One region of the Micromonospora sp. NPDC048907 genome, then DNA from elsewhere that is predicted to be linked to it. Evidence: riboswitches for the same ligand, from Rfam matches in the RefSeq annotation. Region 1 holds a riboswitch; the other holds the start of a gene.
The links. A riboswitch is a leader RNA that binds a small molecule or an ion and turns the genes downstream of it on or off. The one in region 1 is predicted to bind ZMP and ZTP.
Positions count from the first base shown of each region.

Region 2: another riboswitch for ZMP and ZTP. It lies ahead of ACZ6PY_RS14525 (bifunctional 5,10-methylenetetrahydrofolate dehydrogenase/5,10-methenyltetrahydrofolate cyclohydrolase); the one in region 1 lies ahead of ACZ6PY_RS16670 (glycine hydroxymethyltransferase).

Region 1 covers NZ_JBVJHI010000004.1:580,496-584,680, forward strand. Annotated here, with positions in the region: gene ACZ6PY_RS16655 (S8 family peptidase) at 1-527, shown strand, start outside; gene ACZ6PY_RS16660 (hemerythrin domain-containing protein) at 638-1,138, shown strand; gene ACZ6PY_RS16665 (SDR family NAD(P)-dependent oxidoreductase) at 1,200-2,006, opposite strand; ZMP/ZTP riboswitch at 2,143-2,232, shown strand; gene ACZ6PY_RS16670 (glycine hydroxymethyltransferase) at 2,251-3,687, shown strand; gene ACZ6PY_RS16675 (ribulokinase) at 3,925-4,185, opposite strand, start outside.
Region 2 covers NZ_JBVJHI010000004.1:120,182-124,366, forward strand. Annotated here, with positions in the region: gene ACZ6PY_RS14510 (SRPBCC family protein) at 1-421, opposite strand, end outside; gene ACZ6PY_RS14515 (sigma factor-like helix-turn-helix DNA-binding protein) at 533-1,066, shown strand; gene ACZ6PY_RS14520 (hypothetical protein) at 1,108-2,133, shown strand; ZMP/ZTP riboswitch at 2,133-2,213, shown strand; gene ACZ6PY_RS14525 (bifunctional 5,10-methylenetetrahydrofolate dehydrogenase/5,10-methenyltetrahydrofolate cyclohydrolase) at 2,227-3,108, shown strand; gene ACZ6PY_RS14530 (endonuclease/exonuclease/phosphatase family protein) at 3,121-3,900, opposite strand; gene ACZ6PY_RS14535 (sulfite exporter TauE/SafE family protein) at 4,087-4,185, shown strand, end outside.

The DNA of each region.
Region 1 (4,185 bases):
CCGGCAGCCCGGACAACGGGACGCCGGAGAACCGCGAGAACCTCACCAACGCCTGCCTCGACCTGCCGGCCGAGGCGCCGGGCGTGGTGACCGTCTCCGCGGTGGGCCCGACCGGCGAGAAGAGCTACTACTCCTCGTACGGCCAGGGTGTGGTGGACGTGACGGCGCCGGGTGGCGACACCCGGTACCGGACGCAGGGTGCGCGCTCGACCACCACCGACGCCATCCTGTCGACCACCTTCAACACCGCCACCCGCACCAACGGGTGGGGGTACAAGCAGGGCACCTCGATGTCCGGCCCGCACGCCACCGGCGTCGCGGCGCTGGCCCTGTCGGCGCACCCGGGGATGACCCCGGGCCAGCTGGCGTCGTTCCTGGAGCGCACGTCGGTCGCGCGGTCCTGCCCGGCGGGCGTCTACAACCCGGTCCCGCTGCTGGGTGACGCCTACGACGCGACCTGCTCCGGCGGTGCGCGCAACTCGTTCTACGGCGCCGGCATGGTCGACGCGTTCAACGTGGTCAGGTAGCGGCAGCGCCATCGGTGGGGCCCGGCGACGAGTCGCCGGGCCCCACTCGTTTGTCCTGGTGGGGACGGGGGTACGGGGGCGACATCAACCGACTCTAGGAGGTACCCCCGGTGTCCACCGACGCGATCGTCCTGCTCAAGGAGGACCACAAGGAGATGCGCCGCCTGTTCAAGGCCTTCCAGGACGCCGAGGAGGGTCCGGCGGGCGAGCGGCAGAAGCTGGTGCGGCAGATCATCGAGGCCCTGACGGTGCACACCTACCTGGAGAACGAGGTGATGTACCCGGAGGTCCGCAAGCTCGTGCCGGACGTCGAGGACGACATCCTGGAGTCGTACGAGGAGCACCACGTCGCCGACGTGCTCTGCTTCGAGCTGTTCACCATGGACGCCGACGACGAGCGCTACAACGCCAAGACGACGGTGCTGATCGAGAACGTGCTGCACCACGTCGAGGAGGAGGAGCAGGAGTGGTTCCCCAAGGTCCGCGAGGCGCTCGGCCGTAACCAGCTCCAGGAGATCGGCCAGCGCATGATCGACCTGCGCCCGAAGGCCCCGAAGACGCCGACCGCCCCGAAGGCGCTGAAGAAGTCGCTCGACGCCGTCGTCGCCTGACCTCGGCTTCACCGGACGGCGGGACCCGGCCGGGGCCGGGTCCCGCCGCCGTGTACGCGGGTCAGCTGCCCGAGCCGGGCTCGGCCATCTTCCGGTGCTGCTCCGCCTTCAGCCGGTCCGGAACGATCTTGCCGGCGGCGGTCTGCAGCTTGTTGACGAACGAGCCGGCCGCCACCTTGTGCTCCCCCTTCATGAGGGCCTCGAAGGCGTCCTCGGCCACCGCGCGCGGGTCGTCCTTCTTCCCCTGGCCCACCCGGGTGTCCTCCATGTGGGCCCGCTCGAAGAACTCGGTGTCGGTGGGGCCGGGCATCAGCGAGGTGACCGTGACCCCGCTGTCCTTCAGCTCGTTGCGCAGCCCCTCGGCGAAGGACTGCACGAACGACTTCGAGGCGTTGTAGACGAGCTGGAACGGCCCCGGCATGGTCGAGGCGATCGACGAGGTGAACAGCACCCGCCCCCGCCCCCGCTCCACCATGCCCGGCAGCAGCCGCTTGGCCAGGTGCACGGTCGACCGCACGTTCAGGTCGACGATGTTCAGCTCGTCGCTCAGGTCGGTGCCGCCCACGAAGCTCCCGCCCGCGCCCCGGCCGGCGTTCAGCGCCAGGGCGTCCACCGGGCGGCCCAGCTCCGTCACGACCCGCGCCAACTGCTCCACCCCGTCGGGCGTGGCCAGGTCCACCTGCACCGGGTACGCCTCGGGGCCGCTGTCGCGGCGCAGGTTCCGCGCCGCCGTGGCGATCCCCGGGTCCTCGGCGGCGACCACCACGTCGTAGCCGTGCTCGGTGAACTGGGCGGCCAACTCGTACCCGATGCCGCTGGACGCGCCGGTCACCACGGCGAGCGGACGGTCGGTGGTCGGTGTGCTCATCCTCGGGTCTCCCTCCCTGGACGCGGGCCGCGTGGCCGGGCCCCTCCCCCGGGGGTTTGCCCAGCCCCGGGCCGCCCAACCCCGCCGGCACGCGGCGGAGGTGCACCCGCCCGGCTCCGGCGCACCCGGTAGGATCGGCGCGGGCCGTGACTGGCGCGTGGGGATGGAGAACCATCGGGAAGCGGTCCCGTCATGAGGACGCACGCCGAGCGCCTGGGCCTTCCGCACGTCACCTGGAGGTCGCATGTCGCTGAACGCCGAGTCCACCGCCTTCCGCAGTGCGCTGGAGGTGATCCGCGCCGTCGAGCCGCGGGTGGCGGACGCCATCGGGGCCGAACTGGCCGACCAGCGCGAGTCGCTCAAGCTCATCGCCAGCGAGAACTACGCCTCCCCGGCCACCCTGCTGGCCATGGGCAACTGGTTCAGCGACAAGTACGCGGAGGGCACCATCGGCCGCCGCTTCTACGCCGGCTGCCAGAACGTCGACACCGTCGAGGCGCTCGCCGCGGAGCACGCCAAGGAGCTGTTCGGCGCGGCCCACGCGTACGTGCAGCCGCACTCCGGCATCGACGCCAACCTGGTCGCCTTCTGGGCGATCCTGGCCGACCGGGTCGAGTCGCCGGCCCTGAAGAAGGCCCAGGTGCGCCAGGTCAACGACCTCACCGAGGCGGACTGGTTCGCGCTGCGACGGGAGCTGGGCAACCAGCGGATGCTGGGCATGTCGCTGGACGCCGGCGGCCACCTCACCCACGGCTTCCGGCCGAATATCTCCGGCAAGATGTTCGACCAGCGCAGCTACGGCACCGACCCGGCCACCGGCCTGATCGACTACGACAAGGTCGCCGAGGCGGCCCGCGAGTTCAGGCCGCTGATCCTGGTGGCCGGCTACTCGGCGTACCCCCGGAAGGTCAACTTCCGGATCATGCGGGAGATCGCGGACTCGGTCGGCGCCACCTTCATGGTCGACATGGCGCACTTCGCGGGCCTCGTCGCCGGCAAGGTCTTCACCGGCGACTTCGACCCGGTGCCGCACGCGCACATCGTCACCACGACCACCCACAAGTCGCTGCGCGGCCCGCGCGGCGGCATGGTGCTCTGCGGCCCGGAGCTGGCCGACCAGGTCGACCGGGGCTGCCCCATGGTGCTCGGCGGCCCGCTGCCGCACGTGATGGCCGCCAAGGCCGTCGCCCTGGCCGAGGCCCGCCGCCCCGACTTCGCCGGCTACGCCCAGCGGATCGTCGACAACGCCCAGGCGCTCGCCGAGGGGCTGCTGCGCCGGGGCGCGAAGCTGGTCACCGGCGGCACCGACAACCACCTGGTGCTCATCGACGTCACCGGCTACGGGCTCACCGGCCGGCAGGCCGAGCAGGCGCTGCTCGACTCCGGGATCGTGACCAACCGCAACGCCGTCCCGCAGGACCCGAACGGCGCCTGGTACACCTCCGGCATCCGCATCGGCACCCCGGCGCTGACCACCCGCGGCCTCGGCGGCACCGAGATGGACACGACCGCCGAGCTGATCCACACCGTGCTCAGCCAGACCACGCCGGGCGCGAACGCGGACGGCACCCCGTCCAAGGCCAAGTACGTCCTCGACCCGGCCCTGGCCGAAACGGTCAGCAAGCAGGCCAGCGACCTGCTGAGCGGCTTCCCGCTCTACCCGGCGGTGGACCTGGGCTGACCCCACCACGCAACCCCGACGCCCCGCCCGGCCCCCGGCCGAGCGGGGCGTCCGGCACTCCCCACCCCACCCCACCCCACCCCACCCCACCCCCGCCGCCGCCCCGCCCTCTCCGCGTTGATCATGAAGTTAGCGCCAACGGAAAGCGCGTTCCATGGCGCTAACTTCATGATCAACGGGGTGGGCCGGGGTGCGGGGTGGGTTGGGCGCGGGGTGGGTTGGGCGCCGGGTGGGGGGTCAGGTGGTGCGGTGGCGGAGGGTGTGCAGGCGGTGGAGGACGGTGGTGCCGCCGCGGCCGAAGTGGTCGTGCAGGGCGCGGTACTCGGCGTACAGCTCGTCGTAGGCGTCGGCGCGGGCCGGGTCCGGGTGCCAGGTCTCGCGGATCGCCGCGCCCATCACCGCCGACGCGCTCTCCACGTCCGGGTACGCCCCGGCGGCCACCGCCGCGTGGACGGCCGCGCCCAGCGCCGCCGGGTGCGCGGCGTCCACCACGTGCAG
Region 2 (4,185 bases), 460 kb from region 1:
GGCGGCTTTCGAGCACCCGCCTCAGCTTCTGGTAGCTGACCGGCGCAGCGCGTCGGGACTGCCGGCGTACCAGGGGCAGCAGGGCGACGCCGATGCCGTGACCTTCGAAGTCGAGGGTGAAGGTGACGCGGGACCGGGTGCCGTCGTCGAGGGGTTCGACGGTGATGGTGGCGTGTGCGCGGACCGGCCCGTCGATTCCCTGGGCGGCCCAGCGGTGCGGGGGGTCGTTGCGGGTGATCCGTTGACGCATGGCGCGGTCGGTGCCGTTGATGCGGCGGGTGGTGGTGAATTCGGCGTCGTCGCCGACCTGTACGCGGACCACGTCGTCCTGCCACTCGGCGAACCGGGACGGGTCGGTGGCGTAGGCGAAGACGTGGTGCGGGGGGCGGGCGATCTCGATGGTGGATTCCACCGCGGCCATGGTTGCTCCTCTGTTACGGACGGCGGGTCTGTTCCGTCAGGGTTATGACGGACGGCGCGGCGGGAGGGTAACGGTGGAGGACTTCGAGGCGCATCGCTTCTGGCGCTGCTGGTGGTGCTGGACACGTTGACGCCGGCCGAGCGGCTGGCGTTCGTGCTGCACGATCTGTTCGGTGTGTCGTATCCGGAGATCGCGTCGATCCTCGGCCGGTCGAGCGACGCGACGAAGATGCTGGCCAGTCGCGGGCGCCGCCGGGTTCGTGCGGCGGAGCTGCCGGACGGGGATCCGGTTCGGCAGCGTGAGCTGGTCGAGGCGTTCCTCGCGGCGGCGCGCGCCGGTGATTTCGGAGCGCTGCTCGCGGTGCTGCATCCGGAGGTGACGGTGAGCGCGGACGCCGTCGCGGCCGGATCCCCCGGCCCGGTGCGGCTGCGCGGTGCCGGTGTCGTCGCCCGGCAGGCGCTGCTGTTCTCGCAGCGGGCGCCCGATGCCCGGGTGGGGCTGGTCGACGGGGCGGCGGCGATCGTGGTGGCGCCGCGGGGGCGGCTGCTGACGGTCCTGACGTTCCAGGTGGCCGGTGACGTGATCGTGGCGGTCGAGGTGGTGGCGGAGCCGGGCCGGTTGGGGCGGCTGGCCGTCGGGGTGTGAGGGGCGCGCCGGGCGCGGGCCGTGGTGGCAGGATCCGGGCGGTGCGGGTTGGTGGCGCGCGGGCGGTGGCGGTCGACTGGGTGCGGGCGGAGATGCGCCGGGACGCGTCGATCGGGGGTGCGTTCTTCTCGGGGTCGACGGTGGGTCTGCCGGATGAGGCGGTGCTGGCGCCGTCGTCGGATGTGGACGTGCTGCTGGTGCGGGACGTCCCGGCGGCGAAGGTGGGCAAGTTCGTTCACCGGGGGGTGCTGTTGGAGGTGTCGTCGCTGACGTGGGCGGAGTTGGGGTCGCCGGCGGACGTGCTGGGGTCGTGGGTGTTCGCGCCGATGTTCCGGGCGGACGCGGTGATCGCGGACCCGTCGGGGCGGCTGGCGGTGATCCGGGAGCGGGTGGCGGCGGGGTTCGCGGATCCGGTGTGGGTGCGTCGTCGGTGTGCCGGGGTGCGGCGGCGGATCGAGGGCGGGTTGGCGCGGCTGGACGGGCGGGCGTCGGTGCCGGAGCAGGTGCTGGCGTGGGTGTTTCCGACGTCGCTGCTGGCGGTGTTGCCGGCGGTGGCGGGGTTGCGGGATCCGACGGTGCGGCGGCGGTACGTGCGGGCGCGGGAGGTGTTGGCCGGGTACGGGTTCGCCGACCGGTACGAGGAGTTGCTGGCGTCGTTGGACGGCGGTGGGGTGGGTCCGGGTCGGGTGCGGGAGCACCTGGCGGGGTTGGCGGTGACGTTCGACGAGGCGGCGCGGGTGGCGCGTACCCCGTTTCCGTTCGTGGCGGATCTGTCGGCGGCGGGGCGGCCGGTGGTGCTGGACGGGAGCGCGGAGCTGGTGGCGGCGGGCGCGCATCGGGAGGCGATGTTCTGGGTGGTGGTGACGTACGCGCGGTGTCATGCGGTGCTGGCGGTGGACGCGCCGGGGCGGGAGCGGGTGCGGCGGCCGGCGTTCGAGGCGGTGTTGGCGGATCTTCGGGTGGGGTCGGTGGCGGAGCGGCGGCGGCGGGCGGCGGCGCTGGTGGGGTCGTTGCCGCGGTGGCAGGCGGTGGCGGATGCGGTCGTGGAGCGGGCTGTGGCAGGCTGAGGGGTGAACGCGACTGGCGGCACGGGGATGGGCAACCATCGGGGAGCTCGGCGCGGGGGTCGACCGCCTGGGCCTCCGTGGGCGGGGTGCGGCATGTCTTCTTCGGGTACGACGACGGCGCGGTTGCTGCCGGGTGCGCCGGTGGCGGCGCAGGTGTTGGCGGCGGTCGCCGAGTCGGTGGTGGCGTTGCGCGCGGCGGGGGTGACGCCGGCGTTGGCGACGGTGCTGGTGGGTGACGACGACGCGAGCGCGGGTTACATCCGGATCAAGCAGCGGCAGGCGGCGGAGCTGGGTTTCGTGTCGCCGCACGTGCATCTGCGGGCGTCGGCGTCGCAGGCGGATCTGCATGCGGTGCTGGCGGATTTCAACGCGGACAAGGCCGTGCACGGGGTGCTGGTGCAGTATCCGATTCCGGGTCACCTGGACTATGACCGGGCGCTGGCGGAGCTGGACCCGGACAAGGACGTGGACGGGATGCATCCGGTGAACATGGGCCGGTTGGCGTTGGGGTTGCCGGGTCCGTTGCCGTGCACGCCGGCGGGGATCGAGGCGTTGCTGGCGTTCCACGGGGTGCCGGTGGCGGGCCGGGAGGTGGTGATCCTGGGTCGGGGCGCCACGCTGGGCCGGCCGTTGGCGATGTTGCTGGCGCAGAAGCGGCCGACGGCGAACGCGGCGGTGACGGTGGTGCACACGGGTGTGCCGGACTGGTCGCGGTACACGCGGCGGGCGGACATTCTGGTGGCGGCGGCCGGGGTGCCGGGGATCATCCAGCCGGAGCACGTGCGCCCGGGTGGTGTGGTGGTCGGCGGTGGCGTGCGGTACGAGGGGCGGCGGCTGCTGCCGGACGTGGACGAGTCGTGTGCCGAGGTGGCGGGGGCGATCACGCCGCGGGTCGGCGGGGTGGGTCCGACGACGGTGGCGATGTTGTTCCGCAACGCGGTGCGCGCGGCGGAGCGGGCGTCCGGGCTGGGCTGACGGCCGGGCCGGTCAGCCGAGGTCGACGATGAGCGGCCGGTGGTCGGAGATGGTGGACAGGGGGGTGTCCACGGCGGTAACTGGGGGCAGCCGGTCGAGGCCGCGCCGGTCGGCGAGGATGTGGTCGAGCTGCACCCGGGGTTGCCCGGCCGGGTAGGTGGGCAGCCGGCCCAGGGGCCGCCAGCGGGTGAGCAGGGCGGCGGGTCCGGCGGGCAGGTTGAGGTCGCCGAGGAGGATCCGCGGGGCGGGCAGCGCGCGGAGGGCGCGCACGACGCGGCGCAGTTGCAGCATGTTCCAGCCGGGTACGAAGGACAGGTGGGTGGCGGCGACGGTGAGCGGCCCGTGCGGGGTGTCCAGGACGGCGGCGAGGACGACGCGGGGTTCGTCGCGGAGCAGGACGAGCCCGCCGCCGGGGCCGGGGACGTAGATGGGTGAGCGGACGGGGGCGGGTCGCAGTCGGGTGACCTGCCAGGAGCGGACCGGGTGGCGGCTGACGAGGCCGACGCCGTAGAGGGGTTCGCCGTGGCCGTCGTCGTCGTGGGTGAGGGGGCGGAACTGTTCGCCGGGGGTGCCGACGACGGCGGCGGCGAAGTGGTGTTCGGGGGCGTCGAGGGCGCGGGCGGCGATGGCGGTGAGGTCGAGGCGGCCGCTGCGGGTCTGGTCGCGGTCGACCTCCTGCAGGGCGAGGACGTCGGCGTCGAGTGCGGTGACGGCGGCGGCGAGCCGGTCGGGGTCGACGAGTCCGTCGGTGAGGGACCGGCCGTGCAGCAGGTTGAAGGTGGCCAGGCGCACCTGCACACCCTACGTCCGCGTGGCAGGCTTGCCCGGTGCTGAAGGCGTTGCTGTGTTCGATGCTGGTGTTCGTGGCGGTGGCGTCGTTGGGGTTGTGGTTGCGGCGGCTGCGGGGGCGTTGAGCTGCGGTGAGGCTGGCCACACGCCCACCCGTCGGGGTGCCGGGGGTGGGCAGAATGGCGGCCCGTGGATCCTGTGTCGCTGACGACCCTGTTGACCGCGTCGGCTCTGGCGGGCTGGGTGGACGCCGTGGTGGGCGGCGGTGGCCTGTTGCTGTTGCCGGCG